Regions from separate parts of the Streptomyces vulcanius genome, predicted to be linked through region 2. Evidence: riboswitches for the same ligand, from Rfam matches in the RefSeq annotation. Region 2 holds a riboswitch; the other holds the start of a gene.
What was found. Region 2 has a riboswitch for cyclic di-AMP ahead of ACFPIH_RS37375 (C40 family peptidase). Riboswitches for the same ligand answer to the same signal wherever they lie in the genome.
Positions count from the first base shown of each region.

Region 1: another riboswitch for cyclic di-AMP. It lies ahead of ACFPIH_RS11525 (M23 family metallopeptidase); the one in region 2 lies ahead of ACFPIH_RS37375 (C40 family peptidase).

Region 1 is NZ_JBHSFK010000006.1:146,730-150,495, forward strand. It holds gene ACFPIH_RS11515 (M16 family metallopeptidase) at 1-33, shown strand, start outside; gene ACFPIH_RS11520 (M16 family metallopeptidase) at 30-1,418, shown strand; cyclic di-AMP (ydaO/yuaA leader) riboswitch at 1,608-1,771, shown strand; gene ACFPIH_RS11525 (M23 family metallopeptidase) at 1,785-2,528, shown strand; gene ACFPIH_RS11530 (GntR family transcriptional regulator) at 2,715-3,410, shown strand; gene ACFPIH_RS11535 (HPr family phosphocarrier protein) at 3,640-3,766, opposite strand, start outside.
Region 2 is NZ_JBHSFK010000031.1:32,115-35,880, forward strand. It holds gene ACFPIH_RS37365 (ATP-dependent Clp protease proteolytic subunit) at 64-702, shown strand; gene ACFPIH_RS37370 (hypothetical protein) at 709-1,014, shown strand; cyclic di-AMP (ydaO/yuaA leader) riboswitch at 1,394-1,564, shown strand; gene ACFPIH_RS37375 (C40 family peptidase) at 1,568-2,041, shown strand; gene ACFPIH_RS37380 (ATP-binding protein) at 2,081-2,542, opposite strand; gene ACFPIH_RS37385 (helix-turn-helix domain-containing protein) at 2,810-3,670, shown strand; gene ACFPIH_RS37390 (DUF397 domain-containing protein) at 3,680-3,766, shown strand, end outside.

The DNA.
Region 1 (3,766 bases), on a different contig from region 2:
GACCAGGACGAGAACGAGGAGGCGGCCCAGTGAGCGAGCTCGCCACGATGGACTTCCACCCCCAGCCCCGGGCGGGCGAGGCCAAGCCGTGGGCGTTCCCGGCGCCCGAACGCGCCGCCCTGGACAACGGCCTGACCGTGCTCCACTGCCACCGCCCCGGCCAGCAGGTCGTCGCCGTCGAGGTACTCCTCGACGCCCCCCTCGACGCCGAACCGGCCGGCCTGGACGGCGTCGCCACGATCATGGCGCGGGCCTTCTCCGAGGGCACCGACAAGCACTCCGCCGAGGACTTCGCCGCCGAACTGGAGCGCTGCGGCGCCACCCTCGACGCGCACGCCGACCACCCCGGCGTCCGCATCAGCCTGGAGGTGCCGGCCTCCCGCCTGCCCAAGGCGCTCGGCCTGCTCGCCGACGCCCTGCGCGCGCCCGCGTTCGCCGACAGCGAGGTCGAGCGTCTGGTCCGCAACCGCCTGGACGAGATCCCGCACGAGCTGGCCAACCCCTCCCGCAGGGCCGCCAAGGAGCTCTCCAAGGAGCTCTTCCCGGCGGGCACGCGGATGTCGCGCCCGCGCCAGGGCACCGCGGAGACCGTCGAGAAGATCGACTCGGCGGCCGTACGCGCCTTCTACGAGCGGCACGTCCGGCCCGCCACGGCCACCGCCGTGGTCGTCGGCGACCTCACCGGCGTCGACCTGGCGGCGCTCCTCGGCGACACCCTGGGCGCCTGGACGGGCTCCCCGGCCCAGCCCCGGCCGGTCCCGTCGGTGACGGCCGACGACGCCGGACGGGTCGTCATCGTGGACCGCCCCGGCGCCGTCCAGACACAGCTGCTGATCGGCCGGATCGGCGCCGACCGCCACGCGCGCGTGTGGGCCGCCCAGGTGCTCGGCACCTACTGCCTCGGCGGCACCCTCACCTCCCGTCTGGACCGTGTCCTGCGCGAGGAGAAGGGCTACACGTACGGCGTGCGCGCCTTCGGCCAGATCCTCAGGTCCGCGCCGGACGGCTCGGGCGCCTCGATGCTGGCCATCAGCGGCTCCGTCGACACCCCGAACACCGGTCCCGCCCTGGACGACCTGTGGAAGGTGCTGCGCACCCTCGCCGCCGAGGGACTGACCGACGCCGAGCGGGACGTCGCCGTGCAGAACCTGGTGGGTGTGGCCCCGCTGAAGTACGAGACCGCGGCGGCCGTCGCCGGCACGCTGGCCGACCAGGTCGAGCAGTACCTGCCCGACGACTACCAGGCCACGCTGTACCAGCAGCTCGCCGCCACCGGCACCGTGGAGGCCACCGCGGCGGCCGTCAGCGCCTTCCCGGTGGACCGTCTGGTGACCGTCCTCGTCGGCGACGCCGCGCAGATCAAGGAGCCCGTCGAGGCGCTCGGGATCGGCGACGTGAAGGTCGTCCCCGCGGAGTAGCCACGCGTGTGGGGGTCCTGGGCGGCGGGAGCGCGGTCGAGGGCCCCCAGATGCCCGAATTGAGCCAGAGGTTGCACGTCTGCCCTGTGGGATGCGCTACAAAACCCGCGATCCACTTGGGGATTGAAAGGGGCCCCGCTTAGCGTCAGGCGGGCTGTTCGTCAGGCAGTGCGCCGCAGCCGCGGCACCGGACAGTCATCGCCGAGTCCCCGTACGGCGCGAGCCAGGGGAGCCGGGGACCCATGAAGTCCCTGGGGTGAATCGGACGCCCGCGCCAGTCGCGAGGGGGTCCGTAGGAGACCTTCCTGCTCCGAACCCGTCAGCTAACCCGGTAGGCGAGAGGGAAGGAAAGGACCGCTCAACTACATGGCGTTCACCTGCGCCCCCGGGAAGCACCGTCGCCCCAGCCGGATGCAGCGCACCACCATCCGTGCGGCGGGCGTCGCGACGCTCGCCACCACCGGTGTCATGGCCACTGTCGCCGTCACTCCGGCCTTCGCCGCCGAGCCCACCCCCGAGGAGACCGGGCTGACGCCCGTCGTCGCCGCCGGTGAAGCAGCCGCCGAGCAGGTCGACGACCAGGTCGCCGTCCAGAAGGAGGCGGCGTACGAGGAGGCCGCGCGTGAGGCGGCGGCCAAGAAGGCCGTGGAGGACCGCGAGGCACGCGTGCGTGCCGCCCGGGAGGCCGAACGCAAGCGGCTGAACACCTTCGTGCCGCCGATCACCGGTTCCTACATCTCCACCGGCTACCACGCGAGCAGCTCCCTGTGGTCCTCCGGCAGCCACACCGGCATCGACTTCCACGCCGCGACCGGCACCACCGTGCACGCGGTCGGCCTGGGCACCGTCGTCGAGGCCGGCTGGGGAGGGTCGTACGGCAACCAGATCGTCATCAGGATGAACGACGGCACGTTCACCCAGTACGGCCACCTGTCGTCCATCGGGGTCTCGGTGGGCCAGCAGGTGACTCCCGGTCAGCAGATCGGCCTGTCCGGCGCGACCGGCAACGTCACAGGCCCGCACCTGCACTTCGAGGCCCGCACCACCGCGGAGTACGGCTCGGACATCGATCCGGTCGCCTACCTCCGCCAGCACGGCGTGAACGTCTGACGACACACGGCGACAGATCGTGCAGCCCCGGCCCCTCCGGCCGGGGCTTTCGTCGTTTCGGCGACCCCGCTGTCCAAAAAATATCCCTGGATTCCGGCCCGCCATCGGAAATTCCGTCCCATTGCAATAGAGTCACTGAACACGTCAATCGTCGACGTTTCACGGGGATTAAGGCGGAGGTCGGTCATGCGTATTCCGGCGCACTCGGTGTGCACGGCCATCCGGGACGACATCGTCGCGGGTGTCTACGAGCGCGGCAGCCGACTCACCGAGGAACTCCTCGCCCGCCGCTACGGCGTTTCCCGGGTTCCCGTCCGGGAGGCGCTGCGCACCCTGGAGGCCGAGGGCTTCGTCGTCACCCGGCGGCACGCGGGCGCGTGCGTCGCGGAACCGACCGAGCAGGAGGCCGCCGACCTGCTGGAGATGCGCATGCTCCTGGAGCCCCTCGGTGCCGCCCGGGCGGCGCAGCGGCGCACCGAGGCCCATCTGAAGGTGCTGCGCGGGCTCGTCCGGCTGGGCCAGGAGCGGGCCAGGAGGGGCAACAGCGAGGATCTGCGCTCCCTGGGCAGCTGGTTCCACGAGACGCTCGCCCAGGCCTCCGGAAGCCATGCCCTGACGTCCACGCTCACCCAGCTGCGGCACAAGATCGCCTGGATGTACGCGGTGGACGCGCCGGCCAACCCCGTGGAGTCCTGGGCCGAGCACGGCGCGATCGTGGACGCGGTGGCGCGCGGCGACGGGGAGCGCGCGCGGACGGTCACGGCGCTGCACACCGAGCGCGCGACGCTCGCACACCGGCTGCGCTTCTCCGGCGGCACCGAACGCGCCGACCGTGTGAGGACTTCGCAACCTGCCGTAAACATGACGGGTCTGCGGCATTAACACGGGGGCCGTATACAAAGAAGGGATATTCGGCGGAGCTGTATTTCCGCTGCCTTATTCCGTGCGCGCCTTCAATTTCTGAGGTGCGCCTTTCGTGTGCCCGCACGCGGATTTCCGCGTATGCCGCGGGTAATTTCCCCGGAGCCCGGGACCGAAACCCCCGAAAGCGTGCGCGAAAACGGCAGGGCCGCGCCGCCCCCGGGAGGGCGACGCGGCCTGCGCGGGTGACTCAGACGGTCTCGGGGAGCTCCTCGAGACCCTCGGCGACCAGCTTCGCCAGCCGGTCGAGGGCGATGTCCGCACCCTCGGCGTCGGAGGCGAGGACGATCTCCTCGCCGCCTTGGGCGCCGAGGCCG
Region 2 (3,766 bases):
ACATTTTTTACAGACGCATCCGATACTCATCAGATGCTTCAGACACCGGAGGAGGGGTATCCCATGACGACGCGACCGTCCGCCCGCTATGTCCTGCCCGAGTTCACCGAGCAGACGAGCTTCGGGCGCCGGACCATGGATCCGTACTCGAAGCTCCTGGAGGAGCGGATCGTCTTCCTGGGGACGCCGATCGACGACACCTCCGCGAACGACGTGATGGCCCAGTTCATGTACCTGGAGCACAAGGACCCCGACCGGGACATCTCGCTGTACATCAACTCCCCGGGCGGCTCGTTCAGCGCGATGACCGCGATCTACGACACGGTCCAGTACGTCACCTGCGACGTGGAGACGACCTGTCTGGGCCAGGCCGGATCGTCCGCAGCGGTGCTGCTGGCGGCGGGCGCCCCGGGCAAGCGGTTCGCGCTGCCGAGCGCGCGCATGGTGATCCATCAGCCGGCGTTCACCGAGCCGGTCGAGGGGCAGGCCAGCGATCTGGCGATCCAGGCCGATGAACTGGCGCGCACCCGGTCCCTGCTGGAGGAGATGCTCGTACGGCACACCGGGCGCAGCCCCGAGCAGGTGAACGCGGACATCGAGCGGGACATGATCCTCACCGCGCCCGAGGCCGTGACGTACGGGCTGGTGGACGGGGTCATCCCCAACCGCCGGGACCTGTCCGGCGCTTCCGGGGCGAGGTGAGCCGCGATGATTCCCGACCTGCCGCCGCTGCCCGCGCTGACCCGCGCCGAGTCCGAGCTGATCGACCGTTACCTGGATGTGGTGGACCTGCTCGGCCGGATCAACCCGGCGCACCACGGGGACACGTACCGTGGACTGCGGGCCGCCCAGGCGCTGGTCTCCAGGGCCACCGAGCTGCGTGACGCGCTGACCCTGATGCACCAGCGGGGCGAGAGCGAACTGCACGCGCCGACACTCGCGCGGGCGCTGCGCGTCCTCGACGGGGAGCGTCGTACGGCGCGCGTCACGGTGCCTCCGCTCTCCGACAGTTGACCCACGGCCGTCCGGTCCGGAGGGCCCTCGTCCCGATCGAGCCGTCCGGACCGGACCTGAAACGCACCAGACGGGTTACCCCTGTTCGGCGTAGGGGCAGTTCCCTTCACAAGCGCGCGAACGTTGTGCGGAACGTGCCATTCCGGGCCGGAACATGGGGTTCCTGTGCAGGTCCGGGGCCATTTGTCCCCTTGACACCTGACCCGCCATCAGGGTGTCCACCTGATCGAGTGAGTGGTGAGTAACCCCACAAATCCCCGGTTTCATTGGGATTTTCGGTCAGCCGTCAGTCAAGATCCCTGACTGACGACAAGCCCCCGCCACAAGCGGCGGGGCGGTCCGGGTGGACGCCGAGTCCTGCCGCCACCCGGATGACCGGTCGACAGAAGTGCATCGGCAGGAGTGGAGGACCCAAGCACGACGGGTCGCCGGAACGGTCACGCCATGACCGGGCCGAGCAGCCCTTGGGGTGAAGCCGCGTCAGCGGCCGGGCAACTTCGCCAGCCCGAATCCGACAGGTCATCCTTCACAGGCGGCTGACGAAGGGTTGCGCATGACTGCGCTCAATCGTGTCCCGTCGCTCATGGTCCGGGCCGGTACGGCCTCCGCCTTCGCCATCGCCGCCGTGGGTGGCTCGGTGGTGATTCCCGGTGTCGCCTCCGACGCGGCGGCGGCCACACCGGCCACGAAGGCACTTCAGGTCGCGGCGTCCAAGAAGGGCTCCCCGTACCGGTACGGGGCCGCGGGGCCAAAGCGGTTCGACTGCTCCGGTCTCACGATGTACTCGTTCAAGAAGGCGGGCAAGAAGCTGCCGCGTACGGCGGCTCAGCAGTACAACAAGACCCGCCACATCTCGGCCGGCACCCGCAAGGCCGGGGACCTCGTGTTCTTCCACTCGGGTTCGAACGTGTACCACGTCGGGATCTACGCGGGTGGCGGCAAGATCTGGCACTCGCCGAAGACCGGTGCCGTCGTGCGACTGGAGAAGATCTGGACGAAGAGCGTCTGGTACGGCCGGGTCCGCTGACCTGTTCCCCGGGGCGGTGACGGCGTCCCTGACGCGCCGTCACCGCCCCGGGAACCCCGGCGCCTCGGTCCCGGCCTCCGCGGGGGCCGTCCACGGCAGTTCGACCGTGACCGTCTTGCCGCCCTCTCTGGTGGGCCGCACTCTCAGCTTGCCGCCGCACTCCGCGGTCAGCCAGCGAATGATCACCATGCCTCGGCCGTTGTCCTGCTGGACAGCGGCCGGCAGTCGTTTGGGGAAGCGCGGATGGCTGTCGGTGACGCCGATGCTCAGATGTTCGTCACGGTCCAGGACCAGGTCCACCGTGAAGGTGGGCGACTGCCCCAGGGTGTGCTGCACGGCGTTGGTGGCGAGTTCGGAGACGATCAGCCGGACGGTCTCGGAGCCGTCCGAACCGGGCGGCAGACCCCACTCCCCCAGAGCGCCGAGCACGAATGCGCGAGCCGCGCGGACCGAGCCGGGATCGCTCGGCAGAGTGACGGATGCTTCCAGGTGATCTGCCATGGCGACGTCGTCCCTTTCTCACGGGACCGGCGTCCGACACAGTGCGGATGGTTCGAGTACGGTCCCGGACTGGTGCTTCTTTGCCAGACTGCCATTACCAAGCCGGTCACGGGTGACGATCCACCAAGATATGCATATATCTGTCGCCCGATGCGGTGAACTCTGCCACGGCGGAACGTATTTGGACGGCTCGTGAGGATTAGGGCTCCGAAGGGCTTCGCGAAGCCCCGAAAGAGTCCGTGAGGCTCCGAGAGTGAGGAGAAGGCCGTGCAGCACGGTCCCGCGGTGCGCCGCCGCAAACTGGGTGCGGAACTGCGCAGTCTGCGCGCCCGGGCGGGGCTCACCAGTGGTGAGGCGGCCCGCCTGGTGGGGTGGCACCAGTCCAAGGTGAGCCGGATCGAGACGGGCACCAGCGGTACGAAAACGGCCGATGTGCGGTTACTTCTCGACGCCTACGGGGTGACCGATCCGCGCCTCAGGGAACTCATGCTGGCGCTGGCAGGCGCCGACGAGGGCGACGGGCGCGACCACTGGTGGCACGCCTACCGCGGGATCCTGCCCACCGCCTACCGGGACTTCATCAGCCTGGAGTCGCAGGCCGGAGGGATGCGCACGCTGGAGACGACCGTGGTACCGGGGCTGCTGCAGACCCCCGAGTACGCCCGCGCGGTGACCCGGGCGGCGGTGGAGGGGGCGGACGAGGACCAGCTCGACACCCTGGTGGAGGTGCGGATCGCCCGCCAGGACGTGCTGCGCCGCCGGACCCCGCTGCGGCTGAGCGCGGTGCTGGACGAGGCGGTGCTGCGGCGGGAGGTGGGCGGGCCCGAGGTCATGACCCGTCAGCTCACCCGGCTGGTGGAGGCGGCACGGCTGCCCCACATCAGGCTCCAGGTACTGCCGTTCTCCGCCGGAGCGCATATCGGAGTGACCGGGCCTTTCGTTATCTTCTCGTTTTCGAGCGCTTCTGATCTGGACGTGGTTGTTATCGACCACTTGACGAGTAGCCTCTATCTCGAACGGAAAGAAGACCTCGAGGCCTACACCGAGGCCTTCAACGCCCTTCGGGCTCATGCCCTTTCGCCCGAGGAATCACTGGAATACATCGCCGCCAGAGCCGGCGGCGCGTAGGGAGGCACCATGTCCGCACAGGTGCGGTGGCTGCGCAGCAGCTACAGCACGGGAGCGAACAACTGCGTCGAGACGGCCCGGCCGGCCAGTGGCCCG